Regions from separate parts of the Halomonas sp. H33-56 genome, predicted to be linked through region 1. Evidence: predicted binding sites of a transcription regulator. Region 1 holds the regulator's gene; the other holds the start of a gene.

Evidence for each region. The regulator sigma-54, encoded in region 1, starts transcription at its own class of promoters, with help from an activator protein. The targets are predictions, from matches to a motif close to TGGCACNNNNNTTGCTNT.
Region 2: a site for sigma-54 is predicted at 4,436-4,453, ahead of NFH98_RS00500 (P-II family nitrogen regulator). Genes of this name have one in related genera too.

Annotation. Positions count from the first base shown of each region.
Region 1 covers NZ_JAMSHP010000001.1:1,689,456-1,703,745, forward strand. The annotation lists gene NFH98_RS07320 (4Fe-4S binding protein) at 1-694, shown strand, start outside; gene bioA (adenosylmethionine--8-amino-7-oxononanoate transaminase) at 1,016-2,290, opposite strand; gene NFH98_RS07330 (BUD32 family EKC/KEOPS complex subunit) at 2,455-2,979, opposite strand; gene NFH98_RS07335 (HPr family phosphocarrier protein) at 3,031-3,300, opposite strand; gene rapZ (RNase adapter RapZ) at 3,303-4,184, opposite strand; gene ptsN (PTS IIA-like nitrogen regulatory protein PtsN) at 4,238-4,723, opposite strand; gene hpf (ribosome hibernation-promoting factor, HPF/YfiA family) at 4,729-5,037, opposite strand; gene NFH98_RS07355 (RNA polymerase factor sigma-54) at 5,197-6,609, opposite strand; gene lptB (LPS export ABC transporter ATP-binding protein) at 6,882-7,607, opposite strand; gene lptA (lipopolysaccharide transport periplasmic protein LptA) at 7,607-8,137, opposite strand; gene lptC (LPS export ABC transporter periplasmic protein LptC) at 8,150-8,725, opposite strand; gene NFH98_RS07375 (KdsC family phosphatase) at 8,722-9,288, opposite strand; gene NFH98_RS07380 (KpsF/GutQ family sugar-phosphate isomerase) at 9,321-10,319, opposite strand; gene NFH98_RS07385 (calcium/sodium antiporter) at 10,350-11,300, opposite strand; gene NFH98_RS07390 (ATP-binding cassette domain-containing protein) at 11,550-12,362, shown strand; gene mlaE (lipid asymmetry maintenance ABC transporter permease subunit MlaE) at 12,359-13,141, shown strand; gene mlaD (outer membrane lipid asymmetry maintenance protein MlaD) at 13,159-13,623, shown strand; gene NFH98_RS07405 (MlaC/ttg2D family ABC transporter substrate-binding protein) at 13,658-14,290, shown strand, end outside.
Region 2 covers NZ_JAMSHP010000001.1:97,865-112,154, reverse strand. The annotation lists gene NFH98_RS00520 (alpha/beta hydrolase) at 474-1,496, shown strand; gene NFH98_RS00515 (hypothetical protein) at 1,481-2,017, shown strand; gene NFH98_RS00510 (YifB family Mg chelatase-like AAA ATPase) at 2,126-3,631, opposite strand; gene NFH98_RS00505 (accessory factor UbiK family protein) at 3,751-4,131, opposite strand; gene NFH98_RS00500 (P-II family nitrogen regulator) at 4,517-4,855, shown strand; gene NFH98_RS00495 (ammonium transporter AmtB) at 4,905-6,155, shown strand; gene glnK (P-II family nitrogen regulator) at 6,346-6,684, shown strand; gene NFH98_RS00485 (DUF3820 family protein) at 6,747-6,962, opposite strand; gene NFH98_RS00480 (SDR family oxidoreductase) at 7,119-7,754, shown strand; gene NFH98_RS00475 (ferredoxin--NADP reductase) at 7,858-8,634, opposite strand; gene NFH98_RS00470 (LysR family transcriptional regulator) at 8,822-9,748, shown strand; gene NFH98_RS00465 (host attachment protein) at 9,807-10,238, opposite strand; gene NFH98_RS00460 (hypothetical protein) at 10,529-11,047, shown strand; gene NFH98_RS00455 (VanZ family protein) at 11,213-11,602, opposite strand; gene hemE (uroporphyrinogen decarboxylase) at 11,580-12,656, opposite strand; gene ribA (GTP cyclohydrolase II) at 12,828-13,463, shown strand; gene NFH98_RS00440 (hypothetical protein) at 13,548-13,832, shown strand; gene NFH98_RS00435 (hypothetical protein) at 14,007-14,290, shown strand, end outside.

The sequences.
Region 1 (14,290 bases):
TTCAGGCTACAAGGATGCTATCCATCTCGAGCTCAGGGCGCCCGGCATCGAGGTGGTGTCGCCACCGCCTCAGCGACCCGCGACCCTGTGGGAGTTCGTGCTGGTGGTGTTCGGCCTGCTGGGAATCGCGGTGGGGGCATTCCACTGGTCGGCGAGCCCCTGGTTTGTTGCCGCCAAGCAGCAGGCGGCCGTCTGGCTCTATCAGCACGGTTGGGGATGGCCGCTGGAAACCAGCGCACCCTGGTGGCTGCTCACCCACTATCCCGAACACAACGACGTCTTCACCCTGCTCGATGGAGCCCTGCTGCTGGGCTATATCGGCGTGACTACCCTGGTGCTGGGGGGGCTTGTCTCGCTGTCGCTGTCGCTGACCAACCGTCTGCTTGGCCGCTGGCGCTGGCAGCGCCTGTGGCACCTATCCTACGCCCTGATACCCCTGGCCGCGGTCGGCGTCTTCCTGGGCCTGTCGATGACCACCCTGACCCTGCTGCGAGGCGATGGCCTGCTGATCCACTGGGCCAATGACGCCAGGGCGCTGTTGCTGGGGCTTGGCGTACTGGCAAGCGCGGGGCTTGGATGGGGCATCCTCGGACGCTACGCCAGTGGCCCGCGTCGACTTCTGGCCATGCTGCCCATGCTCGCCGCCCAGGCGCCGGTGATCGGCGCCTGGTGGCTGCTGTTCTGGGGCTGGTAGAGCGTGGTAGCGCCTGGTAGAGAGCCAGCCAGCGCCGACCCTGACTATGCAGAAAGAAACGGCGCTTTCATTGCGGTGATGATCTGGCGCATCTCGTCATCCGAGGTGATATAGGCGGGCGGGCTGGTAGAGAGCCAGTCAGCGCCGCCCCTGCCCACTAATTATGCGTTTGCTGTGAAAGTTATGCGTTTGCTGTGAAAGGCGCCTTCATGGCCTTGATGATCTGGCGCATTTCGTCATCCGAGGTGATATAGGCCGGCGGGCTGGTAGAGAGCTAGTCAGCGCCGACCCTGCCCACTAATTATGCGTTTGCTGTGAAAGTTATGCGTTTGCTGTGAAAGGCGCCTTCATGGCCTTGATGATCTGGTGCATTTCCTCATCCGAGGTGATATAGGCAGGCATGGTGTAAAGCCATCTGCCGAAGGATCTCAGCCACACGCCCTGTTCACGGGCGATGGAGGCGGCGCCTTTCAGCGCTTTACTGTCGTGCACCTCGATCACACCGGTGGCGCCGAGCACACGGATGTCGGCCACCGCAGGGTGGGCGCGCAGGTCACTGTCGCCGGCGAGTTCCTGCACAAGGATGGCGTTGAGCCGAGCGATACGACCCAGATAGTCGTCCTCCTCGAAGACCCTGAGGCTTTCCAGTGCCACGCGACAGGCCAGCGGATTGCCCATGAAGGTCGGGCCGTGCATAAAGGCGTGAAGCTCGCTGTCGCCGATAAAGGTGTCATGGACACGGTCGCTGGCCAGGGTCGCCGCGTGGCCAAGGTAGCCGCCGGTCAGCCCCTTGGACAGCACCATGATGTCCGGACTGACACCGGCATGGTCGGCGGCGAACATGCGCCCGGTGCGGCCAAAGCCGGTGGCCACTTCGTCGAACACCAACAGCACGTCGAACTCGTCACATAAGGCGCGAGCACCCTTCAGATAGTCCGGAGAGGTCATGTTGAGGCCACCGGCGGCCTGCAGCAGGGGCTCCATCAACAGCGCGGCGATCTCGTGGTGGTGGGCTTCCAGCACCGCTCGCAGGGCGTCGAGGTCGGCGGCGACCTGCTCTGGCGTGGCCGCATAGGGGGCCGTCGGCGCCGGGGCGAAATGGTGCTTCGGAAGAAAGCCGGAAAACAGCGAATGCATGCCCTCTTCGGGGTCACACACCGCCATGCAGCCGGCGGTATCACCGTGGTAGGCCTTCATCAGCGACAGCATGCGGTGCTTGTTGGGGCGGCCGCGCAGATGGTGGTACTGCACCGCCATCTTCATCGCCACCTCCATGCCCACCGAGCCGCTGTCGGAGAAGAACACGTGGTTGAGGCCCTCTGGCGTGACGCGAACCAGTTCCCGCGCGAGCTGGTCGGCGGGATCGTGGGTCAGTCCTCCAAGCATCACGTGACACAGCGTGGCAGCCTGCTCCTGAATCGCCTTGACCAGCCGTGGATGTCCGTAGCCGTGGATCATGCACCACCAGGAGCAGGTCGCGTCGAGCAATGATTCGCCGCTGTCCAGGGTAAAGCGGGTGCCCTGGCCGCCGACTACCCGGGGGGCAGGGGCCTGGGTCTTGAGATGGGCGTAGGGATGCCACACCGGAGAGGTCATGTCGGCTCCTGAAGGACGCTTGGTGGTAAACTGAGTGACGAGTTAAAAGTTTACCACTGCTGCTGCTACCGTCGCCAACGCCAGCGCTCCCACCCGGAAAACCGGGGTAGAGCGGGGCAGGCGAGGGCACAAGGAGGAGCGGTGCTTCCTTAGGGATGCTGGGCTCAGGGATGCTGGGCGTCGACACGTTCGAGAAAGCGCTCGAACAGGAACGCCTCGTCGTTTTTCAGCGAGCGACTCAGGCAGTCGATGAACTCTCGGCGCGGATAGGTGAAGACCCGCGGCGCCTTGTAGGCATCCAGATCGATGGCGATCACCTCTCCGTCGACGACCAGGAAGTTCTCTGTGTGCAGGCCACGACAGTGGATACGGTCACGGTACAATGCTTCGAGAATGTCCAGGTAGCGGTTCTGCAGTTCCGGAGAGTCGAGGACCAGCTTTTTAAGCGCGATGCCGTGCACGTTGGCGGTGACCAGACGATAGCGCTCTGCCGACAGGATTTTCGGTGTGGCGATACCCAGTCGCTCCAGTCGGCCGGCGACATAGCGAAAATTGTGGCCGGGGTAGCGCCGGATGCCCAGGCGGTAGCGCCAGCGATCGCTGGTCTTGGGCGTGAAGGTCTTGATGAAGGCGTCCTGGTCCGCGTCGTAGTGGACCTCGGTGTACTTGCCGGTCTGGATCAGTTGCATGGCGTCCTTGGCAGGCAGGGGGTGGCGGTCAAAACAAGGAGAGGGAAGACGTCAGGCGTCTTCGTCGAAGCGTGCGTCGAACAGTGCCTCCAGAGCGTCCAGCACCGCGTCCGCGTCCTTGCCTTCGGCCTCCAGGGTCAGTTCCGTTCCGCAGGGGGCGGCCAGCATCAGCAGCGACATGATGTTGGCGGCGTCACCCGAGCGGCTGCCATGGTGGACGGTGACGGTGGCGTCAAAGGGTTGGCAGCAGGTAACCAGGCGAGTCGCGGCGCGTGCATGCAGGCCGCGACGATTGGTCAGGGTCAGGGTGCGTCGGGCCACGCCTAGAGTCCTCCGCTGTCCAGTCGGCGTTGCTGGCCGAGTTCGCGGTGGCGTAGACGGACGCGGGGATGCTGGTCGGCCAGGGCCGAGGCGATTCCCTCGGCCAGGTAGACCGAACGATGCTGTCCTCCGGTGCAGCCCACCGCCACGGTGAGGTAGCTGCGCTGGCTTTGCTGATAGCGCGGTAGCCAGGTGCGCACCCAGGCGAGAATGTCGCGCTTCATGTCGGCGACGTCCTGATAGCGTTCGAGGAAGTCGATGACGCTGGGATCGCAGCCATTGGCATCACGCAGCGATGGTTCCCAGTAGGGGTTGGGCAGACAGCGGGCATCGAACACGATGTCTGCATCCGGCGGCACGCCACGCTTGAAGCCGAAGGACTCCACGGTCAGGCTCAACTGGCCGCTGCGGTGGTCGGCGACCTGTTCGGCGATGCGCGAACGCAGTTCGTGCACCGACATGCGAGAGCTGTCGATGACCAGATCGGCCAGGTCTCGAATACCCGAAAGGGCCTTCTGTTCGGACTCGATGGCTTCCGCCAGGGTCATGTCGCTATCACGGGTCAGCGGGTGACGGCGCCGCGTGTGGGAGTAGCGCTCGAGCAGAATTCGCGCATCACTGGTCAGGTAGACCACCTGGCAGTCGATCGGACTCTGCTTGAGGGACGCCAGCTGGGCGGGGAAGCGTTCCAGCGCCTCAGGCAGGTTGCGGGCGTCGACGCTGACGGCGATACGGCGGGAATGACCGTTTTCCAGCTCGTCCACCAGGGCGCCCAGCAAGGTCGCGGGAAGGTTGTCGATGGCGTAGAACCCCAGGTCCTCCAGGGCCTGAAGGGCCACGGACTTTCCCGAGCCGGAGCGACCACTGATGATCACGAGCTGCATGTCCTGTCTCCTTGGGCAGGCGTCCATTGCTGATGGCCTAGGCAAGGCCGCGATCAGGAGGGAGTGTCGTCCCCTGGCGCCTGTTGGCGGATGGCTTCCTGCAGGCGCTCGTGAAGCTCGCGCTGGGAGCTGGCGTGGCGCAGACGGTGACGTGTGTCGGCGTCGTTCATGACGCCGGCGACCTGGCCGAGCAGGGCAAGATGGGCGTCGTCGGCCTCTTCCGGCACCAGCAGCACGAACACCAGATCGACGGGCTCACCATCGATGGCATCGAAGTCGACAGGTTCCGCGAGTTTGAGGAAGCCGGAGATGGGCGCCTTGCAGTGGGGGTTGCGGGCATGGGGAATGGCGACGCCATTGCCGATGCCGGTACTGCCCAGGCGCTCACGTCCGATCAGCCGACTGAAGACCTCCTGGCTGTCCAGGCTCGGGGTGTTCTGCGCAATGAAGGTGCTGAAAAACTCCAGCACCCTCTTCTTGCTGCCTCCCGGGACATCGAACAATGTGCGCTCGGGAGGGAGAATGGCTTCCAATGTCATGAGAGTCAGCGAATTCCGGCGCCTTGGGCGCGGGCTTGGGATTTTTCCTTGTGCTTGACCAGCTGGCGGTCCAGCTTGTCGGCAAGGGCGTCGATAGCAGCATACATGTCGCCGTCCTGCGCTTCGGCATGCAGGTCGGCACCGGCGGCGTGAAGGGTGCAGGCGGCCAGCTGGCGTTCCTTTTCCACCGAGAGGGTCACCTGGACGTTGGTGATGTTGTCGTAGTGGCGCTCCACACGGGCGAGCTTCTCTTGTACGTAGTCACGCAGGGGATCGGTCAATTCGACGTGGTGGCCGGTGATGTTGACTTGCATGACAGGCTCCTTGCTCTTTCGGGTGGTGGCTTGATTGTAACCCTTTTTCCGATCCTGCAAACCCCCTCGACGCTACGCAGAAAGACGCAGATGTCATGCGAAATTTCAAGTGCTTGCGCTTTCCCGATAACTAGGCTAGCGACGCCGCAGCGCAAGGCCTCAGCGCAGTCGCTTGCGCTCGCTGGAAGACGGAATATTCATGGCTTCCCGGTACTTTGCCACGGTGCGTCTGGCGACATTGACGCCGTCTTCCGCCAGCAATTCCACCAGTTTGCTGTCCGACAGAGGTTTGCGGGCAGGTTCCTTTTGAATCAACGATTTGATCATGGCGCGGATGGCGGTACTGGAATGGGCGTCGCCATCCTGGCCGACCTGGCTCGAGAAAAAATACTTCAACTCGAACACGCCGCGAGGCGTGTGCACGAACTTCTGGGTGGTCACGCGGGAGATGGTGGACTCGTGCATCTCCACCTTGTCTGCGATATCGGCCAGCACCAACGGTTTCATGGCCGCTTCTCCCTGCTCGAGGAAGTCGATCTGACGCACCATGATTTCCCGGCCGACCTTCAGCAAGGTGTCGTTGCGGCTGGACAGACTCTTGATCAGCCAGCGCGCCTCCTGCAGGTGGTCCTTGAGGAACTGGTTGTCCTGGCTCTTGTCCGCGCGCCGAATCAGCGCAGCGTAGTCGGGCTGGATGCGCAGTCGGGGCATTGCATCCGGATTGAGTTCAACGCGCCAGCCCTCTTCGGTGTGGCGTACCACCAGGTCGGGTATGACGTAGTCGTTATCGCTGTCACCGAACTGGCTGCCGGGACGTGGGTCGAGGCTCCGGATCAGCTCGATGACGCTGTCGAGTTGGTCGTCATCGAGTCCTAGTCGGCGCTTCAGCAGACGTCGGTCGCCGCTGGCCAGCGCCTCGAGAAACTGTCTTACCAGTCGTCCGGCCTGGGGCAGCAGGACGGTATCGCGAGGCAGGCTATCCAGTTGCAGCATCAGACATTCGCGCAGGTCGCGGGCGAACACTCCGGTCGGTTCGAACTGTTGCAGCCGAACCAGCACCGCCTCCACCTCGGCGAGGGGAGGGGGGCGACGACCGTCTTGCTCGAGCCCTTGGGCGATGTCATCCAGTGTCTGCTCGAGATAGCCGTCGGCGTTGACCGCGTCGAGCAGGCTCTCGGCGATCAGGCGTTCCTGGTCGCTGACGTCGAGCATCGCCAGTTGCCAGCTCAGGTGGCTGTGCAGTGACTGGGAGCTTGCCTGGCGCTCGAAATCCGGCGCCTCGCCACTGCCGGCGGGGGTGGTGCCCAGGTCCTGGTAGGTGTCGGACCAGTCGCTGTCCACACTGAGTTCCGAGGGAATCTGATCCGCCCAGTCATCTTCCACGGCTTCCCTGGTCTGCTGTTCGCCGAACTCGTCCTCGAGTTCGAGCATGGGGTTGGCCTCCAGCGCCTGATGGACCTCCTGGCGCAGGTCCAGGGTCGAAAGCTGCAGCAGGCCGATCGCCTGTTGCAGTTGCGGGGTCATGGTCAGCTGGGTACCGATGCGCAGCTGCAGTGACGCCTTGAGGGCCATGGGTCGGGATCCACCAGTGTTGTCGAAAGGCTTTACCCTAACGACGAGTCATCAGACATGCAAGCATCTTGCCAAGTTGGTGTTTTTTGACCTGTGGGAGGGAGTGAAAAGGTCGATGTGGAACAACTTGGTAGGGGGGGGGAGGTGGTTCTTTCGAGGGAGGCCCTGTGTGCAAGGTGAGGCCGACCCTTTCGGGGCCGGCGGTTGGATGCTGATGCTGGCAAGTGTTGCGGCCGCTTGATGCGACTGCGGCTGTCGGGCGGCCCTGCGGTCTAGAGGCGGAAGTTCTCGCCCAGGTAGACCTCCTTGACGCGCTGGTTGGCGAGGATGGACTCGGCGCTGCCCTCGGCGATGATCTGGCCGTCGCCGACGATGTAGGCACGATCGCAGATATCGAGGGTCTCGCGCACGTTGTGATCGGTGATCAGGACGCCGATATCGCGGGCCTTGAGTTGACGAATGATGGACTTGATCTCGCCCACCGAGATCGGGTCGACCCCGGCGAAGGGTTCATCGAGGAGGATAAAGGCCGGCTCGGTGGCCAGGGCGCGAGCGATCTCGACCCGGCGCCGCTCCCCGCCGGACAGGCTCATGCCGGGGTTGTCGCGAATATGGCTGACGTGGAAATCCTCGAGGAGTTGCTCGAGACGTGCTTCTCGGCCCTCGCGGTCGAGGTCCTTGCGGGTCTCGAGGATCGCCATGATGTTGTCGGCCACCGACAGCTTGCGAAAGATCGAAGCCTCCTGAGGCAGGTAGCCGATACCGGCCAGCGCGCGCTGGTGCATGGCCGCGCGGCTCAGGTCCCGATCATCGATGCTGATGCTGCCGGCGTCGGCTCTGACCAGGCCGACGATCATGTAGAAGGAGGTGGTCTTGCCGGCCCCGTTGGGGCCCAGCAGACCGACGATGCTGCCCTGCTCGATTGACAGGCTGATGTCCTGGACGACGCGACGCTTCTTGTAGCTCTTGGCCAGATGGCGAGCGTGGAGAGTCTTCATCAGTTTCCTTGGCTTTCCGGCTCGAGGGTCATGCGAATGCGCTGCTCGCCCTGGACGCCCTGGGCGCTGGAGCGGGCCTGGACCACGCGGCGATCGAGGAAGTACTCCAGATAGGCACCGTCGAAGGTGTCATTGGCCTTGTGCAGCTCAGCCTGGTCGATCAGCTCCATGCGGCGTTCGGCCACGTGGTAGATCACCTTGCGGCCCCAGCCCTTGACCACCGGTTCTTCCGGGGATGGCTTCTGCTCGAGGTAGGCACGTGAGCCGGTCGCGGTCGCCAGTGACAGTTGTCCCTGGTCGTTGCGCTGGATCTCGACGCGTTCGCCGGTGAGGATCATGCTGCCTTGCACAATGCGCACGTCGCCGGTATAGACCGCGGTACCGGCGCGATCATCGAGATCCAGCTGGTCGGCCTCCACCTGAATCGGTGCGCTGCGATCACTTTCCAGCGCCAGGACACTGCTGCCGGTGGCGCCGGCGGCCAGGCCAAGGGCCAGGGCAAGCAGGAGGGCGGGACTTGGACGCATCATGGAAGGGGCTCCTTATTGAGGCTCTGGCGGATGATGACCGGTGACATTGTCGGTCAGGCGAGCGGTATTGTCATGGATCCAGGCGTCGAAGCGCTCCCCTTGCATCTGTTGAGGGGGTTGGCGTAGGACGGCTGGCGTTTCGCTCCAGACATGGCCACTGTCGCTGTCGTAGACCAATACCTCTGTATCAAGCTGCCAACGCTCCGCGGGGGCCTCGAGATGGGCGTCGCCCGACAGGGTCAGGGGGTTGCCGTCCGGACCCAGTTCACCGTTGTCGGCGTCGGCGATCCACTCTCGGCCGCTGTCGTCGATCAGCGCAAGGTCCGGCTGGTCCACCCGGGTGATGTCGTCGAGTGGTGTGTGCACAAGGCGTGGCGTATCGATGCGCTGATGGGGGGTGCCCTGGGCATCGAAGCGGGTCAGGCGGGCATCCACCAGGTAGTAGTCGGGCTCGCCGGCCTTGTCATTGGGTACCAGGTCGGGGACGTTGCTCTCGCGGGGGTCGAGCAACGTCAGGCCGCCACCGAGTACCAGCAGCAGGATGACCAGCCAGAAGCGAAAGCCTGGACGCAGTGCGCTCAGTTTCATGTCAGCGGTCCGTTGCTCAGGTAGCTGTCGATGATATCGTCGAGGCGGCCCTGGGCCATCAGCAGGGTGTCGGTGATCTCGCGCACCGCGCCATGTCCGCCGGCAACCTGGGTGACCCAGTCGGCGTGCTGACGAAGGTAGCAGGGGGCGCCTGGCACGGTGATGCCGACCGCACTGCGATGGATGCAGGGCAGATCCGGCAGGTCATCGCCGCAGTAGGCGACCTGGTCGAGGGTCAGGCCCAGCGAATCGCACAGCGATTCAAGGGCGGGCAGCTTGCGCTCGACCCCTTGCTGTACGTGCTCGATGCCGAGTGCTCTGGCTCTTTGAGTGACCATGGGGGAGCTGCGCCCGGTGATCAGGGCCACCTGGATGCCGGCGCGCTTGGCCAGCTTGAGGCCGTGGCCATCCAGGGTGTTGAACGCCTTCAACTCGGAGCCGTCGGCGTGGAAGTACAGTCGACCATCGGTCAGTACGCCGTCCACGTCCAGCGCCAGCAGCTTGATGTGGCGCAGGCGCTCCACCAGTTCCGGCGCGAGGGAGGCGAGAAGCTCGTGAGACATGACGGCGTTCCTTGTAAAGGGATAAATGAGGCTCAGATGACACCGGCGGCCAGCAGGTCGTGCATATGCAGTGCACCGATTGGGCGCTGCTCGTCATCGACCACCGCCAGGGCGGTGATCCGGCCTTCTTCCATCAGCTTGACCGCTTCCGCCGCCAGGGTGGCGGGGCCGATGCGTCGCCCGGGGGTGGTCATCACGTCATCCACGGTAAGCGAGCTGAAGTCCTGATGGCGATCCAGGGTACGGCGCAGGTCGCCGTCGGTATAGACCCCGGCCAGGGTGCCGTCGGGGGACACCACGCAGGTAAAGCCGAGTCCCTGACGGGTGATCTCGAGCAGGGCATCGCGCAGCGGCGAGCCCGACGGTACCGAGGGCAGCCGGTCGCCGGTATGCATCAGGTCGGCCACGGTCAACAGCAGTCGCTTGCCCAGGCTGCCGCCCGGGTGGGACAGGGCGAAATCCTCGGCGGTGAAGCCGCGGGTCTCGAGCAGCGCCACCGCCAGGGCGTCGCCCAGCGCCAGCGCTGCGGTGGTCGAAGAGGTCGGGGCCAGGTCCAGTGGGCAGGCCTCGCGCTCGACCCCTGCGTATAGATGGGCTTCGGCGTGGCGGGCCAGGGTCGACTGTGCTCGGCCGGTCATGCTGATCAGTGGAATGCCCATGCGCTTGAGCAGCGGCAGCAGGGCAGTGACCTCGGCGGTTTCGCCGGAGTTGGACAGTGCCAGGACGACGTCGCCGGGCGTGATCATGCCCAGGTCACCATGACTGGCTTCGCCGGGATGGACAAAGAAGGCCGGCGTGCCGGTGCTGGCCAGGGTGGCGGCGATCTTGCCGCCGACATGTCCCGACTTGCCCATGCCGGTGACGACCACCCGGCCGCGGCAGGCCAGCAGCAGTTGGCAGGCACGGTCGAAGTCGCCGTCGAGACGCCCGATCAGGGCGTCGATGGCGTCACGTTCCAGCTCCAGGGTGCGTCGTGCGATATCGCGGACGCTCAGGGTCGGCGTCTGCGCCGAGGAGGGGTGTTTGCTCATGGCCATGATTGTTGCCGTTTACTGCCGTTGTCACAAGGGGCCTGCCGCGACCGAAAGGCCGAGCCAGGTCAGATAAAGCGCATAGGTGCAGGCCAGCAGCGCGCCGATCCAGCGCCCCAGGCGCCCTCGGCGTTGCCACAGCAGCAGCGCCGCCAGCAGCAGCGTCAGGCCAAGCATTACCGGAAAGTCGCGGCCGGCGGCTGCGGGATCGGTGGCTCCCGGCGCCAGCAGCGCCGGTACCGGCAGTACCGCCAGCATATTGAACAGGTTGGAGCCGATGACGTTGCCGATGGCCAGATCGTGGTGGCGCTTCAGCGCGCTGGCCACGCAGGCGGCGAGTTCCGGCAGGCTGGTGCCGATGGCGACGACGGTCAGACCGATCACCAGCTCGCTTACGCCAAAGGTGCGTGCCAGCTCAGTGGCGCCCCAGACCAGGGCGCGGGAGCTGGCGATCATCACCGCCAGGGTCAGCACCAGCCAGCCGATGGCCTTGCCCAGTGCCATGCCGGGAATGTCGTCGGCCATCTCCTGTTCGGCCTCGTCGGCGCGAAACAGCCACCACAGACTGAATACCAGCAGCGCGATCAGCAGGGCCGCGTCGAGGCGATCGAGGCTGCCATCGGCCAGGGCGTAGCCGGCGAGGCCGGTGGCGCCCAACAGCAGTGGCAGCTCGCGGCGCACGATGGTGAAGCGCACCGGGATCGGCACCACCAGTGCAGTCACGCCCAGTACCAGCGCGATGTTGGCGATATTGGAGCCCAGCGCATTGCCGGTGGCCAGGTCGGGGGCGCCATCCAGCGAGGCCATCACCGAGACCACGATTTCCGGGGCAGAGGTGCCGATGGAGACGATGGTCATGCCGACCAGCATGATGCTCATGCCGGCGCGGTAGGCGGTGGCGGCGGCGGCGCCGACAAAGCGATCCGCGCTCCAGAGCAGGCCCACCAGGCCCAGGGCGACGACGACAGACGGTAACAGCATGGAGAACGACTTGGTTGCAGAAAGGGCGCCCATTGAACCCTTAGATAAACCTGCGCGCAAGCGCGCAACCGGGGCACTGGCATGCTGCATTTGAGTTAAGATACGATGTTCGAAAACCGAGCGCGGCTCAAGGCGCTCTATTCTCAAGGTTCGGGCTCAGGTCTGGCCAGGCGTCGAATCCGAGGATTCGGGGCCGGCGTCCGGTCTGAACCGCCGGTTCACGGTGATACTGACTCTATAGGGACTGCGATGACGGCTTCCTCCTTGGTGGAGGTGGAGAATCTGCATTTCACGCGCGGCGACAGGGATATCTTTCGCGGCGTGGATCTCTCCATACCCCGCGGCAAGATCACGGCCATCATGGGGCCAAGTGGCACCGGGAAGACTACCCTGCTGAAACTGATCGGGGGGCAGCTCAACCCCAGTGGCGGACGCGTCCTGATCGATGGTCAGGACGTCCATCGCCTGTCGCGCAAGGATCTGTTCCAGATGCGTCGGCGCATGGGCATGCTGTTCCAGAGTGGCGCGCTGTTTTCCGATCTCAGTGTCTACGAGAACGTGGCCTTTCCGCTGCGGGTGCACACCGATCTGCCGGAAAGCATGGTGCGTGACGTGGTGCTGATGAAGCTCGAGGCGGTGGGGCTGCGTGGGGCCAGAGACTTGATGCCAGCAGAGCTGTCCGGCGGCATGACACGGCGTGTGGCGCTGGCGCGGGCGGTGGCGCTGGATCCTGAATTGATTCTCTACGACGAGCCCTTCGTCGGCCAGGATCCGATCTCCATGGGTGTGCTGGTCCAGTTGATTCGGCGGCTGAATCAGGCGCTGGGCTTGACGGCGGTGGTGGTCTCCCACGATATCAAGGAGACCCTGTCCATCGCCGACTACGTCTACGTGGTCGCCGACGGGCGGGTCATGGCCCACGGCACGCCGGCATCGCTGGACGTGGAACAGGACGCCCGAGTCAGTCAGTTCGTGCATGGTGAGCCGGACGGCCCTGTGCCGTTTCACTACCCGGCCAACGATTTTTACGATGACATTCTGGGCCAGGGGAGCCGTCCATGATCGAACGAATCACCCATATGGGACGGCGCGGATGTGACCTGCTGGAGGCCGTCGGCCGGGCCAGCATCTTTCTCGGCCAGTCCATGCTGGGGCGCCCCTCGGCAGAAGGGTTCAGCCTGTGGGTGGCCCAGGTCTATGCGGTCGGTGTGCTGTCGTTGGCCATCGTGCTGGTGTCGGGGCTGTTCATCGGCATGGTGCTGGCGCTTCAGGGTTACACCATCCTGGTCGGGTTCGGTGCCGAGGACGCGCTCGGCCAGATGGTGTCGTTGGCCCTGTTGCGTGAACTGGCGCCGGTGGTGGCGGCGCTGTTGTTCGCCGGGCGCGCGGGCTCGGCGCTGACCGCCGAGATTGGCCTGATGAAGGCCACCGAGCAGCTGACCAGCATGGAGATGATCGGCGTCGACCCGCTGCGTCGTATCGTGGCGCCACGCCTGTGGGCGGGGTTCGTCTCGCTGCCGCTGTTGACCATCGGCTTCAGCGTGGTCGGCGTGTACGGCGGCTACCTGGTCGGGGTCGAGTGGCTCGGGGTATTCGAAGGCTCGTACTGGGGCAACATGCAGGCCAGCGTCGGCTTCTTTACCGATATCGGCAACGGCGTGGTCAAGAGCATCGTGTTCGCCATAGTGGTCACCTGGATTGCCGTGTTCCAGGGGTATGATCTGGTGCCGACCTCGGAAGGTATTTCGCGGGCCACCACCCGTACCGTGGTGTATTCCTCCCTGGCCGTGCTGGGCTTGGATTTCGTTCTTACCGCCGTGATGTTCGGCGGGCTTTCCTGATTCTGCGGAGACTGTCCATGAAGCGCAGCAAGACGATGGAGTTTGGTGTGGGCCTGTTCATGCTGGCCGGTATCCTGGGGCTGGTATTCCTGGGGCTCAAGGTCAGCGGCCTGGACCTGCAACGTGCCGACGACACCTACGAGCTCCGGGCCAACTTCGCGAATATCGGTGGGCTCAAGCCGCGGGCACGAGTGACGATGGCCGGGGTGACCGTGGGACGGGTAGAGAGCATCGAGCTGGATACCGAGTTCTACGATGCCGTGGTGGTGATGTCGCTGGACAGCTCCCTGGCCGGCAAGCTGCCGGACGACAGCACCGCGGCGATCCTGACCTCGGGCCTGCTTGGCGAGCAGTACATCGGGCTGTCGGTCGGGGGATCACCGGAGATGATCGCCGAGGGTGAGGCGATTCGTGATACCCAGTCCGCGCTGGTGCTCGAGGAACTGATCCAGCAGTTCGTGTCCAATCTGACGAAAGACTGATCCGGCAGTTTCCGGAGATACAAGGAGGCAACCCATGACCCGTTCTTTGCCCGCAATGGTTCACCTGCGCCGCTGGTTGATGGCGCTGATGATGGTGCTGGCCAGTCTGCCGGCCATGGCCCAGCAATCCCCCGAACAGCTGATTCGCGACAGCGTCAATGATCTGATGGGGATGATCGGCGGCCGAGAGGCCTACTTCATGGACCGTCCCGACGAGCTCAAGCAGATGGTTGACGAGAGTCTGCGTGGCGTCGCCGACTTTCGCTACATCGGCGCCAGTGTGATGGGCCGCTACTTCAACAATGCCACGCCGGAGCAGCGTTCGCGCTTCGTCGAGGTGTTCAAGCAGACCCTGCTCGACACCTATGCCAAGGGCCTGGTGACCTTCGAGTACAAGGAAGTTCGCGTGCTCGATAACCAGTCCGCCTCACGCTATGACGATCAGGACAGCGTCGAGATGGAAGTGGTGGCTACCGATGGCACCATCTACCCGGTCAACTACACCCTGCGCAAGTCCAACGGCCAGTGGCGGGTGGTCAATGTCATCGTCAACGGCATCAATCTCGGTCTGACCTTCCGCAACCAGTTCGATCAGGCCATGCGTGACCACAACCGTGACTACGACGCCGTGATCAACAACTGGTCGCCGGATGTCGGCGTCGACGAA
Region 2 (14,290 bases), 1.6 Mb from region 1:
TGGGTCTAGCTCCTCGTTGGGCCTTGGGTGCCCCCCTGGCACCTTCCAGCCGGACAGGGGAAAAGGTGACTGCTCCAGAATGATTTTGTGGAAAATCATTCCATTTGTAAACCGAAAACCCCGCTCTACCGCTCAAGGCTAGACCAAATGATGAGCTGTCGAGGGCCTTGTCGATTGGGAAACAGTGGTGCCGAACTCGCTGGGTCGCTAGCATGGAACAGGCAAGGAAGCCCAGACAGGAAGGTGTTGACGTGTGCTGGCGACTCCCTCATCTGACGCCGAAGGCCATACCTCCATGGCACAGGTGAGCAACGACGGCCTCCGGACGGTGTCAGAAGAAGCAGGTGGCCAACGATCGGTCAGGGTGCAACCAGGCGCAGGGTGATGACGCTACCCTCCACGCCATCTGGCCGTCCCAGCACAACCGAGTGCCGAGCAACGCACGCCACCGCCCCTTCCCAGCGGAGGACGCTATGACCGACTACACGCCCCTTGAGACCATCGAACGGCTGACCCCGGTGGCAAGACAAGGCGAAGGCTTGGTGGCGACAGCCGCCCCGGCCATGGCAACGACCCTTGAACGCTATCTGGCGCACTATCGGCTCGATGTCCTGCTCACCGAAGGGGTAACGCTGCACGCGGGTAATATCGAGACGCCACGCTTCCGCCTGTGGACTCAGGTATGGCGCCCGCCCCGCCCTCGGGGCACCGCGGTGGTGGTTCACGGCTACTACGACCACCTGGGCCTGTACCGCCACCTGCTCGAGCTGCTGCTGGAACTCGAGCTCACGGTGGTGCTGTGGGATCTGCCGGGACACGGGCTGTCCAGTGGGGATCGTGCCGACATCGACGACTTTGCCGACTACGGCGACTGCCTGCGTACGCTGCAGCAGCACCTGAGCGAAGCCGGCCTGGCCCAGGGACCTTGGGTCGGCGTCGGTCAGAGCACCGGCGGCGCCATCCTGGCCACCGATGCCCTGAGCCGGGGCGATGACGGCCACTGGTCGGCGCTGGTGTTGCTGGCGCCCCTGGTCAGACCCTGGGGCTGGACCCGAGCAGCCTGGGTCCATCGCCTGGTCAGCCCCTTTGTCTCCAGCGTGCCGCGCAAGTTTCGGGCGAACACCAATGATGACGACTTCGCCACCTTTCTGCGCGAACAGGACCCGCTCCAGCCCGTGCGCCTGCCCACCGGCTGGGTCAGCGCCATGCGCCGCTGGATGCCCCGCCTGATGCAGCTGCCCCCGTGCCAGCTACCGACCCTGATCCTGCAAGGCGAGAAGGACCTGACGGTGGACGGGCCCTGGAATCTGGCGGTACTCGGCAAGAAGTTTCCCGGCGCGCACATCTGCTGTCACCCGCAAGCCCGCCACCATCTGGTCAACGAGGCCGAGGCCATCCGCCTGGACCTTTTCGCCGAAGTGCGCCAATTTCTGGAACAACAGCTCAGTGAAGGGCCTCTACCGAAAAGGATGTCATCTCAATGCCCAGACGCTTGACCCGACAGACGGTACACCGCGCCGGCAGCCACTCCTCCTTGCTGCCCTGGCTGGCGCTGGTGCTGCTGGTCTGGCTGGCCGGCTGTGCCAGCGCCCCCGAGCGCCCCGAGACGCTGCGCCAGGCGCTGCTGGGCCTTGGCCAACAGGCGGCCGAGCGGGTCGCCGAGGCGCCGGCCCTGGCAGGGGAAACCCTGGCCGATCAGGTGCTGCTGCTGTCCCCGCCCAAGGTCGACGAAAGGCTGGAGCTTGGCGTCGGCCGCGTCCAGGAGAGCCTGACCCGTGGCCTGCTGGCGATCGACGACGGCCCCCAGGTGCTGGACTGGCAGCCCGGTGATACCCCCGCCGCCGATACCAATCAATGGCTGGTCGACAGCCGACTGATCGCCGATGGCCCACGCCTGACGCTGTCTGACCGGGAGCTTCTGCCCTACCGCTTCGAACTCCGCCTGCGCCGCCCCGGCGACGGTGCCGCGCTGTGGTCCACGGTCATCAGCGGCGCCTTCGACGCCGACGCGCTCTAGGGCTTGCTGAAAAGTGCCTGCGCTCGTCAACTTCTCGGGCGAAGCCTGGACCCGGGCAGGCGCTATGCCTGGCGATAACGGGTGCATGGAGCGACCGTGCGGCGCCCGTCAGCCCTTGCGCAACAGCCGATCCAGCTGTCGATAGCCGATGGCCTCGATCAGGTCGTCACGGCACGGACGCTCGCGCCCGGCCAGGTCGGCCAGGGTCAGCGCCACCCGCAGTACCCGGTGGTAGGCCCGGGCGGACAGCCGCAGGCGCTCAAGCGACTGCGCCAGCCAGGTGCGCTCGGCCACCTCCAGGGCGCAGGCTCGCTCCAGCGCGGCCCCGGCGAGCTGGGCGTTGAGCACTCCCCTCTGCTGCTGACGCTGACGCGCCGCCATCACGCGTCGGCGCACCATCTCGGTGCTTTCCCCCGGCTGATGCGACGTCAACTGTTCCACCGGCAGCGCCGGCACCTCCACCTGCAGGTCGATGCGATCGAGCAGGGGGCCGGACAGGCGCGCCTGATAGCGCTGGATCTGGGACGCGGTGCATACACAGTCCTGACGCGGATCCCCCAGATGGCCGCAGGGGCAAGGATTCATTGCGGCAACGAGTTGAAAACGAGCAGGAAATCGTCGCTCGTGGCTGGCCCTGGCGATATGGATCTCGCCGCTTTCCAGCGGCTCGCGCAACACCTCCAGCACCTGGCGACTGAACTCCGGCAGCTCGTCGAGAAACAGCACGCCGCGATGGGCCAGCGAGATCTCGCCGGGCCGCGGACGCGAGCCGCCACCGACCAGCGAGACCGCGCTGGCGGTGTGGTGAGGCGAGCGAAACGGACGACGGCCAAAGCCATCGGACAGGGGAAGCGCGCACACCGAGCGAATCGCCGCTACCTCCAGCGCCTCGTCATCGCCAAGCGGCGGCAAGAGCCCGGGCAGTCGGCTGGCCAGCAACGTCTTGCCGGTGCCGGGCGGCCCGGCAAACAGCAGGTTGTGCCCACCCGCCGCCGCCACCTCCAGCGCTCGCCGGGCCTGATACTGGCCACGCACATCGCACAGATCCAGCGCCGCAGGCCCGTCTTGCGGCGGTGCGACGGGTAGGTGAGCAACGAGGGGAATGCGCCCGACCAGGTGGGCGACGACGTCGAGCAGGTGCGCCGCCGGCAGCACCTCCAGTCCATTGACCAGGGCCGCCTCATCGGCGTTGGCCTCGGGCAGGATCAGGCGCCGCCCAGCCTGACGGGTGGCCATGGCGAAGGGCAGCATGCCGGCTACCGGCCGCAACCGGCCATCGAGGGCCAGTTCGCCGGCACACTCGACACCCTCCAGTGCGGCGGCGGGCAACTGGCCGGAAGCCACCAGCAGACCCAACGCGATGGGCAAATCGAAGCGTCCACCCTCCTTGGGCAGATCGGCGGGAGCAAGATTCAGGGTAATGCGGCGTAGCGGGTAGTCGAGGCCGCAGGTGGCGAGGGCGCTGCGCACCCGTTCGCGGCTTTCGCGCACTGCGGTCTCGGGCAGGCCGACCAGGGTCATGCCCGGCAGGCCGTTGGCCAGGTGTACCTCGACCTGCACCTCGGGGGCGTCCAGCCCCAGTCCCGCACGGGTGGCAATGATGGCAAGCGTCATGGGCTCCCTGCCTGACGGAAGGCTCATGACCAGTAGAGCACGCCCACCTCACCGGCGCCCCATGCCAGCCCCCCGCCAGGGCGGGCCGGCATATCTTGTGACGCTCTGCGTCCGAAGCCTCAGGCGGAGGGCTTGTCGGCTGAACCGCTCGACGCCTCGTCCTGCTTGCCCTGTTCCGGCACCGGCGGCACCGGTACCTCGGCGGCTTCCTCGGCCACGGCAGGCGCCGCGGTCGCTTCGCCAGCGGGCGCTGCACGTTCCTCGACCAGGCTCTCCAGCGCCGCTACCTGCTTTTCCAGCGCCTCGACCCGGGAGCGGGTGCGCTGCAATACGTCCATGAGGATGTCGAAATCCTCGCGTGACACCAGTTCGAGACGATCGAAGGCGCCACGCACCACCTGCTGGACCCCCTTCTGGATGTCTTCCGGGGCCTGGGAGGCGCCCTGCAAGCGCTCGCCGATCTGCTGTGCCAAACGGCTGATGCGATCCTGACTGACCATGATGGCTCTCCTTGAAACGTCGATGGGAACTCCGTTGCCGACAGGATACGCAAGCCGGGCGCCCAACGCATGCTTCGTGGCCCTTGCCCATTGGCGCCCGGCGCATTGGCGACTCCCTGATACCTACACGCGCCCCGGCACGCGACCCGACACAGCATGCTCGCCAATGACGCACCACCAATGCGCGCCAGCACCAAAACAGTGCATTAACTTTGATGCAGTGCCGCAAACTCGCGGGTGTTTTTCGTCTCTTGCTTTCCAAAACAACCACAAGCCATTGTAAACAAAGCTTTTGCCAAATTTATGGCACGTATATCGCTATGCATAGATATCCATGCACCGAGCGGAAACAAGCCGCCACCTTATGCACGTAGGGAGCCATGCCATGAAACTGATCACCGCCATCATCAAGCCCTTCAAGCTGGACGACGTCCGCGAGGCGCTGGCCGACAACGGCGTCCAGGGCATCACCGTGACCGAGGTCAAGGGCTTCGGCCGCCAGAAGGGCCACACCGAGCTATACCGCGGCGCCGAGTATGTCGTCGACTTTCTGCCCAAGGTGAAAGTCGAGGTTGCGATCGACGAGGCCCGACTGGACAGCGTGCTGGAAGCCATCTGCAACGCGGCCAACAGCGGCAAGATCGGTGACGGCAAGGTGTTCGTCACGCCGCTGGAAGACGTCATCCGCATTCGCACCGGCGAGCGCGGCTCCGACGCGGTCTGATCCCCGTCCCCTGACCCGACTTCCGATAAAAATATAGCGAGACACTTCCATGGTCGATATCAGTGAACTCAGCTACGCGCTGGACACCTTCTACTTCCTTATCTGCGGCGCCCTGGTCATGTGGATGGCCGCCGGTTTTGCCATGCTCGAGGCCGGCCTGGTCCGGGCCAAGAACACCGCCGAGATTCTGACCAAGAACATCGTGCTGTTCGCGGTCGCCTGCACCATGTATCTGCTGGTGGGCTACGCCCTGATGTACTCCTCCGACGCCGGCGGCTTCATCCCCAACCTCGGCTTCTTGATCGGCGCCGAAAACAGCGTCGATGCGGTGCTGGCAGGTGGTGAAGACGCACCCTACTACTCGGCCCGCGCCGACTTCTTCTTCCAGGTCGTGTTCGTGGCCACCGCCATGTCGATCGTCTCCGGCGCTGTCGCCGAGCGCATGAAGCTGTGGGCCTTCCTGGCCTTCGCCGTGGTCATGACCGCCGTGATCTATCCGGTCTCCGGCTACTGGACCTGGGGCGGCGGCTGGTTGTCCGAAGCAGGCTTCTCCGACTACGCAGGTTCCGGCATTGTCCACATGGCGGGTGCCGCTGCAGCCCTGGCCGGTGTGCTGGTGCTCGGTCCGCGCAAGGGCAAGTACGGCAAGAACGGCGCCATCTACGCCATTCCCGGTGCCAACATGCCGCTGGCGACCCTGGGTACCTTCGTCCTGTGGCTGGGATGGTTCGGCTTCAACGGCGGCTCCGAGCTCAAGCTCTCCGACGTGTCTTCCGCCAACAACATGGCCCAGGTGCTGGTGAACACCAACGCTGCCGCCGCCGGGGGTGTCATCGCCGCGCTGATCCTGGCCAAGATCTGGTTCCGCAAGGCTGACCTGACCATGGCCCTGAACGGCGCCATCGCTGGCCTGGTCTCCATCACCGCCGACCCGCTGTCCTCCACGGCCCTCGGCGCCACCCTGATCGGTGCAGTCGGCGGTGTCCTGGTGGTGGTCGCCATCGTGGTCCTCGACAAGCTGCGCCTGGACGATCCGGTCGGTGCCATCTCCGCCCACGGTGTGGCCGGTATCTGGGGTGTCCTGGCGGTCCCGCTGAACAACGCCGACGCCACCTTCGGCGCCCAGATGCTCGGCATCATCGGCATCTTCGCCTGGGTCTTCATCGCTAGCCTGGTCGTGTGGCTGATCATCAAGGCAATCATGGGTGTGCGTGTCAGCGAAGAAGAAGAATACGAAGGCGTCGACCTGGCCGAATGTGGTCTCGAAGCCTACCCCGAGTTTAACGTCGCCAAGAAGTAAGCCTGAGCTTACCCGCGACACCAGTGAGCTGGCGTGCTCCTCCTGGCCCCTTCGGGGGCCTTTTTTATTGCTGTTCGCCAGGGGTATGCTTTGTCACACTAGTCAGGACAGGCGCAACGGCGCGCCGCCAACGGGTTGGCGCCAGGCACGACCGACGCCGCCCCCACACGGACAGGATGAGGAACCCGCCATGAAACTGGTGACCGCGATTATCAAGCCATTCAAGCTCGACGACGTCCGCGAGTCGCTCTCCGAGATCGGTGTTCAGGGCATCACCGTCACTGAAGTGAAGGGCTTTGGCCGTCAGAAGGGCCACACCGAGCTGTACCGGGGAGCCGAGTACGTGGTCGACTTTCTGCCCAAGGTGAAGCTTGAGGTGGCGGTCGACGACGGCATGACCGAGCAGGTCATCGAAGCCATCGTCCAGGTCGCCAACACTGGCAAGATCGGTGATGGCAAGATCTTCGTCACTCCCCTTGAACAAGTCATTCGTATCCGTACCGGCGAGACCGACAAGGATGCTGTCTGACCTCGACCGACAAGGACGCTGTCTGACGACGGCGACCGGTTCTCCCCGCCAGGTGGCGCCGCTCAGCCGCGGCGTCGCAACGGCTCCAGCAGGTCGCTCAGGCCGTTGTGGTCGATCTCGTGCATCAGCGCCAGCAGGCGTCCGATCTCTCCGGGGGGAAACCCGACCCGGGCAAACCACGCCAGGTAAGGCCCGGGCAGATCGGCGATCAAGGTGCCTTGATGCTTGCCGAAAGGCATCGGCAAGGTAACCAGGCGTTCCAGGTCCTGAGGATTCATCGCTGCTCCTGAGCGGGTGGGTGAGGGAAAGACGCACAGGGTACTGGCCTGCGGGCGGCGTCGCCATCGATTCGCCTCCCCATTGAAAGTCTCCCCCGTTGAAAGTCTTCCCCATCGACGCCATGGTTATTTCCAGGTATCGACAAGGAGGCCGACATGACCACACTCGTGATAGGTGCCAACGGCCAGATCGGCCGCCAGGTCTGCGCCATCGCCCACCGCCAGGGACATCCGATTCGCGCCATGATCCGTAGCGCCGAGCAACGCGACTGGTTCGAGCAACAAGGTATCGAGACGGTCGTCGCCGACCTGGAGGGCGACTTCGCCTCCGCCTTCGAAGGTTGCGAACAGGTGCTGTTCACCGCCGGCTCCGGCCCGAACACCGGGCCCGACAAGACGCTGTTGATCGACCTCTACGCCGCTACGCGGGTGGCGGACGAGGCCAGCCGCCAGGGGCTGGATCGCATGCTGATGGTCAGCGCCATGCGCGCCGAGCAGCCGCTGCAGGCGCCGGAGAAGCTCAGGCCCTACATGGCCGCCAAGTTCGCTGCCGATGCCTACCTGCGCAGCAGCAAGGTGGACCATGTCATCGTCAAGCCAGGCCGGCTCACCGACGACGACGCCACCGGCCGTGTGGCCACGTCGCTGGACGAGACCGGGGGCAACAACCAGATCTCCAGAGCCAACGTGGCCCAGGCCCTGGTCTATCTATTGGGGCAACGAAAGATCCGTAATCACGAGACGGTGCTCCTGGACGGCGAACGCGAGATCGCCGAGGCTCTCGGCGACTGACCACCGCCACACCGGCCAGGCGACTCAATCCGCCAGCACCAACGACGACGCCGATGGCAAGTGGCCATCGGCGTCGTCGTTTGCGGCGTCCTGTCGTGGGGTCTTACTTCTCCACGAAGGCACGCTCGATGACGTAGTCGCCGGGCTCGCCCATGCGCGGGGAAATATTGAAGCCGAGCTCGTCGAGCAGTGCGCTGGTGTCGTCGAGCATGGCCGGGCTGCCGCAGATCATGGCCCGGTCCTGCTTGGGATCAATGGGCGGCAGGCCCTTGTCGTCGGTCAGCTTGCCGGTGCGGATGTGATCGGTCAGGCGGCCCATGGTGTGGAAGTCTTCACGGGTCACGGTGGGGTAGTAGACCAGCTTCTCGCTGATCTCCTCGCCCAGGTACTCGTGCGCCGGCAACTCCTTGGTGATGAAGTCGGCGTAGGCCAGCTCGTTGACGTGGCGCACGCCGTGCACCAGCACTACCTTTTCGAAGCGCTCGTAGACCTCGGGGTCCTGGATCAGGCTGAGGAAGGGCGCCAGACCGGTGCCGGTGGACAGCATGTAGAGATTGCGCCCAGGCAGCAGGTCGTCACATACCAGGGTACCGGTAGGCTTGCGGCTGACCATGATCTGATCACCCACCTGCAGGTGCTGCAGGCGAGAGGTCAGGGGACCATCGGGCACCTTGATGCTGAAGAACTCGAGGTGGTCCTCGTAGTTGGGGCTGGCCACGGAGTAGGCACGCATCAGCGGCTTGCCGTTGACCTCGAGACCGATCATCACGAACTGGCCGTTCTTGAAACGCAGGCTACGCTCACGGGTCGTGCGGAAGGTGAACAGGGAGTCGTTCCAGTGATGAACGCTCAGCACTTCTTCCAGGGCAAACTTGCTCATGCCAACTCCTTAAAATGCGTGGGCTTATTCCTGAAGTGAATAAAGCCCGATATCAAGTCTTGCGGATAATTCTAAGACCGGCCATATTATCTGTTAAATGGATTGTATGGATAACGCTTATCCAATTCATTGATATAGATGTCCATCGCCGACGTCTTTACCCCTATCGCGCCGGAGAGCCCGTGCCATGCGCTACACCCTTCGACAGCTGGAAGTCTTTGTTGCGGTCGCCCAGCACGAGAGCGTGTCCAAGGCGGCGCGCGCCCTGGCCCTGTCGCAGTCGGCGGCCAGTACCGCGCTGTCCGAACTCGAGCGCCAGTTCGACTGCCAGCTGCTCGATCGCATCGGCAAGCGCCTCAAGCTCAATGCACTGGGCTTCCAGCTGCTGCCCAAGGCGGTCGCCCTGCTCGATCGGGCCGAAGAAGTGGAAGAACTGCTCAGAGGCCAGCAAGGCATCGGCAATCTGGATGTCGGCGCCACCCTGACCATCGGCAACTATCTGGCGACGCTGTTGATCAGCGACTTCATGCAGCGCCACCCCGGCAGCCGGGTAAGGCTGCAGGTCCGCAACACTCGCTCGATCATCGATGCGGTTCGCCATCACCAGCTCGACCTGGGGCTGATCGAGGGGCAGTGCGAGGAGGACGAGGTCATCACCCAGCCCTGGGTCGAAGACGACCTGGTGGTGTTCTGTTCGCCCCGTCACCCGCTGGCCAACCGCGGGCCGGTGGAGCTCGACCGCCTGCTGCGTGAAGACTGGATCATGCGAGAGGAGGGCTCAGGCACGCGCCTGACCCTCGAACAGGCAGCCCGCCATCGGCGTGGTCGCTTCAATATCCTGCTCGAACTGGAGCATACCGAGGGCATCAAGCGTGCGGTGGAGTCGGGGCTGGGAATCGGCTGTGTCTCACGCCTGGCGCTGCGCGACGCCTTTCGGCGTGGCAGCCTGACCCCACTGCCCACGCCGGAACTGGACCTGAGTCGACAGTTCACCTTTATCTGGCACCGTCACAAGTACCTCACCGCAGGCATGCGCGAATTTCTACGCCAGTGCCGGCAGATGACGGAGGGGATCCAGCGCAGCGACGAGATCGATCTGCCGCAGGTGCCCTGAACGGAAACGACTAGCGCTATGCAGGAGAGAGCCCGCCGCGGACGGCGGGCGGCACAGATCAGCGCAGATCGTCGACGGCGTCGGTGATCTTGTCGCAGTCGGCCTTGGTCAGATCCTTGGAGAGGGAGTGGATGACCAGTTTGGCGGTGGGAGCATCGAGCTTGTCGCGCAGGTGGCCAAGAAAGCGCGGCGGCGCCACCATGATCAGCTTTTCCATGCTGTTGTCGACACGGGCACGATACAGTCGATCGGCTACCTCTCGGGCAAAGATGACTTCATGGTGCTGGGTCGCCACCTCCTCGCCGCCAGCCTGACGCGAGGCGGTAGCACTGGATTCATGTACGTCACCGCCCTTGTCGGTCACCAGATCGCCTTCGTGGAGCCGCCCTTCGGCGTGCACCAGGCTCTCGACTTCATTCAGCTTGCGTCCTGTCCGAGTGAAGATTCGCGCACGCGACGCATCGGCTACCACGATATAAGTCGTCGTCATGGTCGGTCCTCGCCTCCCTGTGTTCAGACTTCCCGGCACAATGACCGGTACAAAGTCACCATGGCAACGGACCCCGGCAGCGTCAACTGGTGGTTATTGGCGACACCGGCGTCGCCCTCCACGGACACTGACGAGCCCTGCCTCCTTTGGGGTAGCATGCAGGCATCTGTTACACGCCCCGGCGGCCTGCGGCCCTGTCCGGTTATCGCCTTTGCCTGCGCCGCACCGCTGATACTCGCGGGCCGCCCATCCTGGCGCCCTGCGAGTTCCCCTGCTGGAGGACCTCGACCATGCGCCAGTTCTTCTTTCCCCGCGCCCCACTGGCCCGGCGCACCCTGCTGAGCTGTCATTTCATTGCACAGCTCGGCGTTCTCACCGCCGGTCTGTGGTGGCTGATCCCCCGCACCCCCTGGGTCGCCATGACCACCTGGAGTGAGAGCTGGCCTCCACTGGCGCTGGGCGCCGGCCTCACCCTGCTGACCATGGTCGCACTACGCCTGCTGGCCGAGCTGTGGTTGCTGCCCCATCACCTGGGCAGTCAACGGCCCGGCTTCGCCCCCGGCGCGGTGGTCACCCGCTCCTACGATCGTCGTCCGGCGGTGCATGATGACGACAAGGCCTGGACCTCCCAGGCCCGGCCGCTGGAGGACGACGACGCGGTGGTCGGCGATGCTCGGGTGACGCGCAAGGCCGAACCGCTGAGCAAACGCGGACATCGCGAGCCCGGCCTCGACCTGAACCGTTCGTCTACCGGCGAGCCCGAGCCACAAAGGGTCCAGAAGCCGAGTCGCCAGGAGCCAAGTCTCTGACGCGGTGGTCGCCTTGACCGAGATAACGCCGCGGCTCGGTGTCCCGGCATGGCCGACATTGTGCGACTGGACGCTTTCAGGGCGTTTTCCAGGCGTCATTGAGGCTCAAGGGAGCTAGCCGAAAGTCAGCCGACCTCCAGCACAGAGCTTTTTCAGGACAGAGCTTCAGCGGCGAGCGCGCTGCCGCCATCGGCACCACAGCCAGACCGCCCCGACACCGAGTACGGCCCCCAGGATATTGGCGACGATGTCCCAGACATCGCCGCCAAGACGCCCGGGTACCGGGATCTGGGCGAACTCGATGGCGACGCCGTAGGCCACCGCCAGTCCCATGGACAGCCCACTGCGCCCGCTCGCCAACGCCAGCAGTGTTGCCAGGCCGGCGTAGGCGATCAGATGGTTGGCCTTGTCCCAGGGCAGGTCTTCCGGCAATTCGCTGGCAGGCATCAGACTGCCCCAGGCGATGACCAGGGCGGCGGTGGCGGCCAGTCCCCACCACCACCGCCCGAATGCAGACCGCCTGCCCGAGACTTCAGCCTGAGGCGATCTGGGCATGATAGGCCGGGCTCAACTCGTGCAGCGCCTCCATGAAGGCGGTGACGTTGTCGGGGTCGGTGAACTGGCTGATGCCGTGGCCGAGATTGAAGATGTGGCCGGGGCCGTGGCCGTAGCTGTCGAGGATACGGCCGACCTCGGCGCGAATCGCCGAAGGGCTGGCGAACAGCACATTGGGGTCCATGTTGCCCTGCAGTGCCACCTTGCGGCCCACCCGGCTGCGCGCGCTGGACAGTTCAGTGGTCCAGTCCAGCCCCAGGGCGTCGGCGCCGGTGTCGGCCAGATCCTCGAGCCACTGGCCGCCGTTCTTGGTGAACAGGATCACCGGTACCCGGCGCCCGTCATGTTCGCGAATCAGCCCCGCCACGATCTGCTCCATGTAGCGCAGCGAGAACTCGCGATAGGCCGGCGTGGACAGCGTCCCTCCCCAGGTATCGAAGATCTGTACCGCCTGTGCGCCAGCTCGGATCTGCGCATTGAGGTAGTCGGTCACCGCCGTGGCCAGGGTATCGAGCAGCTGATGCATCACGTCGGGGCTTGAGTAGAGCATGCCCTTGACGTGGCGAAAATCCTTGCTGGAGGCGCCTTCGACCATATAGGTCGCCAGGGTCCAGGGACTGCCGGAGAAACCGATCAGCGGCACCCGACCGTTGAGCTCGCGACGGATGGTCGAGACCGCGCGCATCACGTAGTCGAGGTCGCGTTCGGCGTCGGGCGCCGTCAGAGCTGCCACGTCTTCTGCGCTGCGCACCGGCTTGCGGAACTTGGGACCCTCGCCGGTCTCGAAGTACAAGCCCAGCCCCATGGCATCGGGGATGGTCAGAATATCGGAGAACAGGATGGCGGCGTCCAGCGGATAGCGTTCCAGCGGCTGCAGGGTGACCTCGCAGGCGCGGGCGGTATCACGACACAGGTCCATGAAGCTTCCCGCCTGGGCGCGCACTTCCTTGTACTCCGGCAGGTAGCGACCGGCCTGGCGCATCATCCAGACCGGAGTGCGATCCACCGGTTGACGCGCGAGAGCGCGCAGAAATCGATCGTTCTTCAGTTCCATGCAGGCGTCATCCAGGGAAAATGTGCGACTCATTGTACCGCAATGACTCCCGAACGCGTGGCCTCCTGCGACCCTGTGTCGTCGGCAAGGTGTCGTGAGCCTTGCACGACTTCCTGATAAACTGGGCGCCCCCTTGACGGCGCTGCCGTTGTTTCGACTCCGAGGTACCCCGTGACGATTCGCTTTATCGCCGCCTCTCGCCTGCCCACCCCCTGGGCGACCTTCACCATGCACGGCTTCGAAGACGAGGCCACGGGCAAGGATCATATCGCCCTGACCCTGGGGGAGATCGACGATGGCGCTCCTGTGCTGGGACGGGTGCACTCTGAATGCCTGACCGGCGACGCCCTGTTCTCGATGCGCTGCGACTGCGGCTATCAGCTTCAGGAAGCGCTCAAGCGTATCGCCAGCGAAGGCCGCGGTGTCATCCTCTACCTGCGTCAGGAAGGCCGCGGCATCGGCCTGCTCAACAAGATTCGCGCCTACCACCTGCAGGACCAGGGGGCCGACACCGTCGAGGCCAACGAGCGCCTGGGTTTCGCCGCCGACCTGCGCCGCTATGACCTGTGCGTGCCGATGCTCGAACACCTGGGTGTCGAGGGGCTCAAGCTGATGACCAACAACCCGCGCAAGGTCGACGCCCTGACCCAGGCCGGCGTTCAGGTGGTGGAACGCGTCGCCCTGACCACCGGGCTCAATCCCCACAACGAGCACTACCTGTCCACCAAGGCAGGCAAGCTCGGTCACATGATGGCGCTGGGTGACTTTACCCAGGCTGACGACGTGGATATCGAAAAAAAGTCATAGGCCGCGTAAGGAATCCGGCCCACCCCCGACTCAAGATCAAACGCAACATTACGCTCCATTGATCTTGACCTTCGAGGTGCCGACATGAAACTCAAGCTGCTTTCGATTGCCGCCATTGCCGCCGTGACCACACTTCCGCTGACGGCCCAGGCCGACGCCCGTGCCACCGACCTGGCCCGCGCGCTGAACAGCCAACCCCTGTCCATGCGCGACGCCATGCCACAGCAGGGCCATGAAGTGATCAATGCCCACATCGCCAGCGACAGCACCGAAGCCCTGCGCAAGGCTCGCCTGCGGCTGCAGTCTCGCCATGTGGAAATGACCGACTTCATGCTCAATCTCGACCTCGGTCGCGCCGCCACCAAGTAACAGCAAGAAAAAAATGCCTTTGTTTTTGCACCGCTACAGACATACGACCGTTTTAATAGAGCCGCCTTATCGAAGCCATAAAAGCGATTACCTGGCGCTTTCGATAGAACGCTAACAAAATACACACATCGACAGCGGGTGACGCCACCCGCTGATACCGGAAGGAGCTTCGACATGAAACCCACCTTGATCCTCGCTGCCCTGATCGTCGCCTCTCTGCCCGCTCTGGCCCAGGCTGCACCACCCAAGTACGCCCTGGCCCTGAACGAATCGCCCTTGACCGACCAGGCCCCGTTGGCCGATGACGTGCTGGGGCAGCAAGTCGCCGATGTCGAGCCTCTGGCTATCGGTGGCCAACGTATCGGCAACACCGCCGTCTCGACCCATGATGGCAAGACGCTGGCAAACGCCAGGCTGCAACTGCATCGCGACCAGGCCCAGGCCACTCGCTTTTTGCA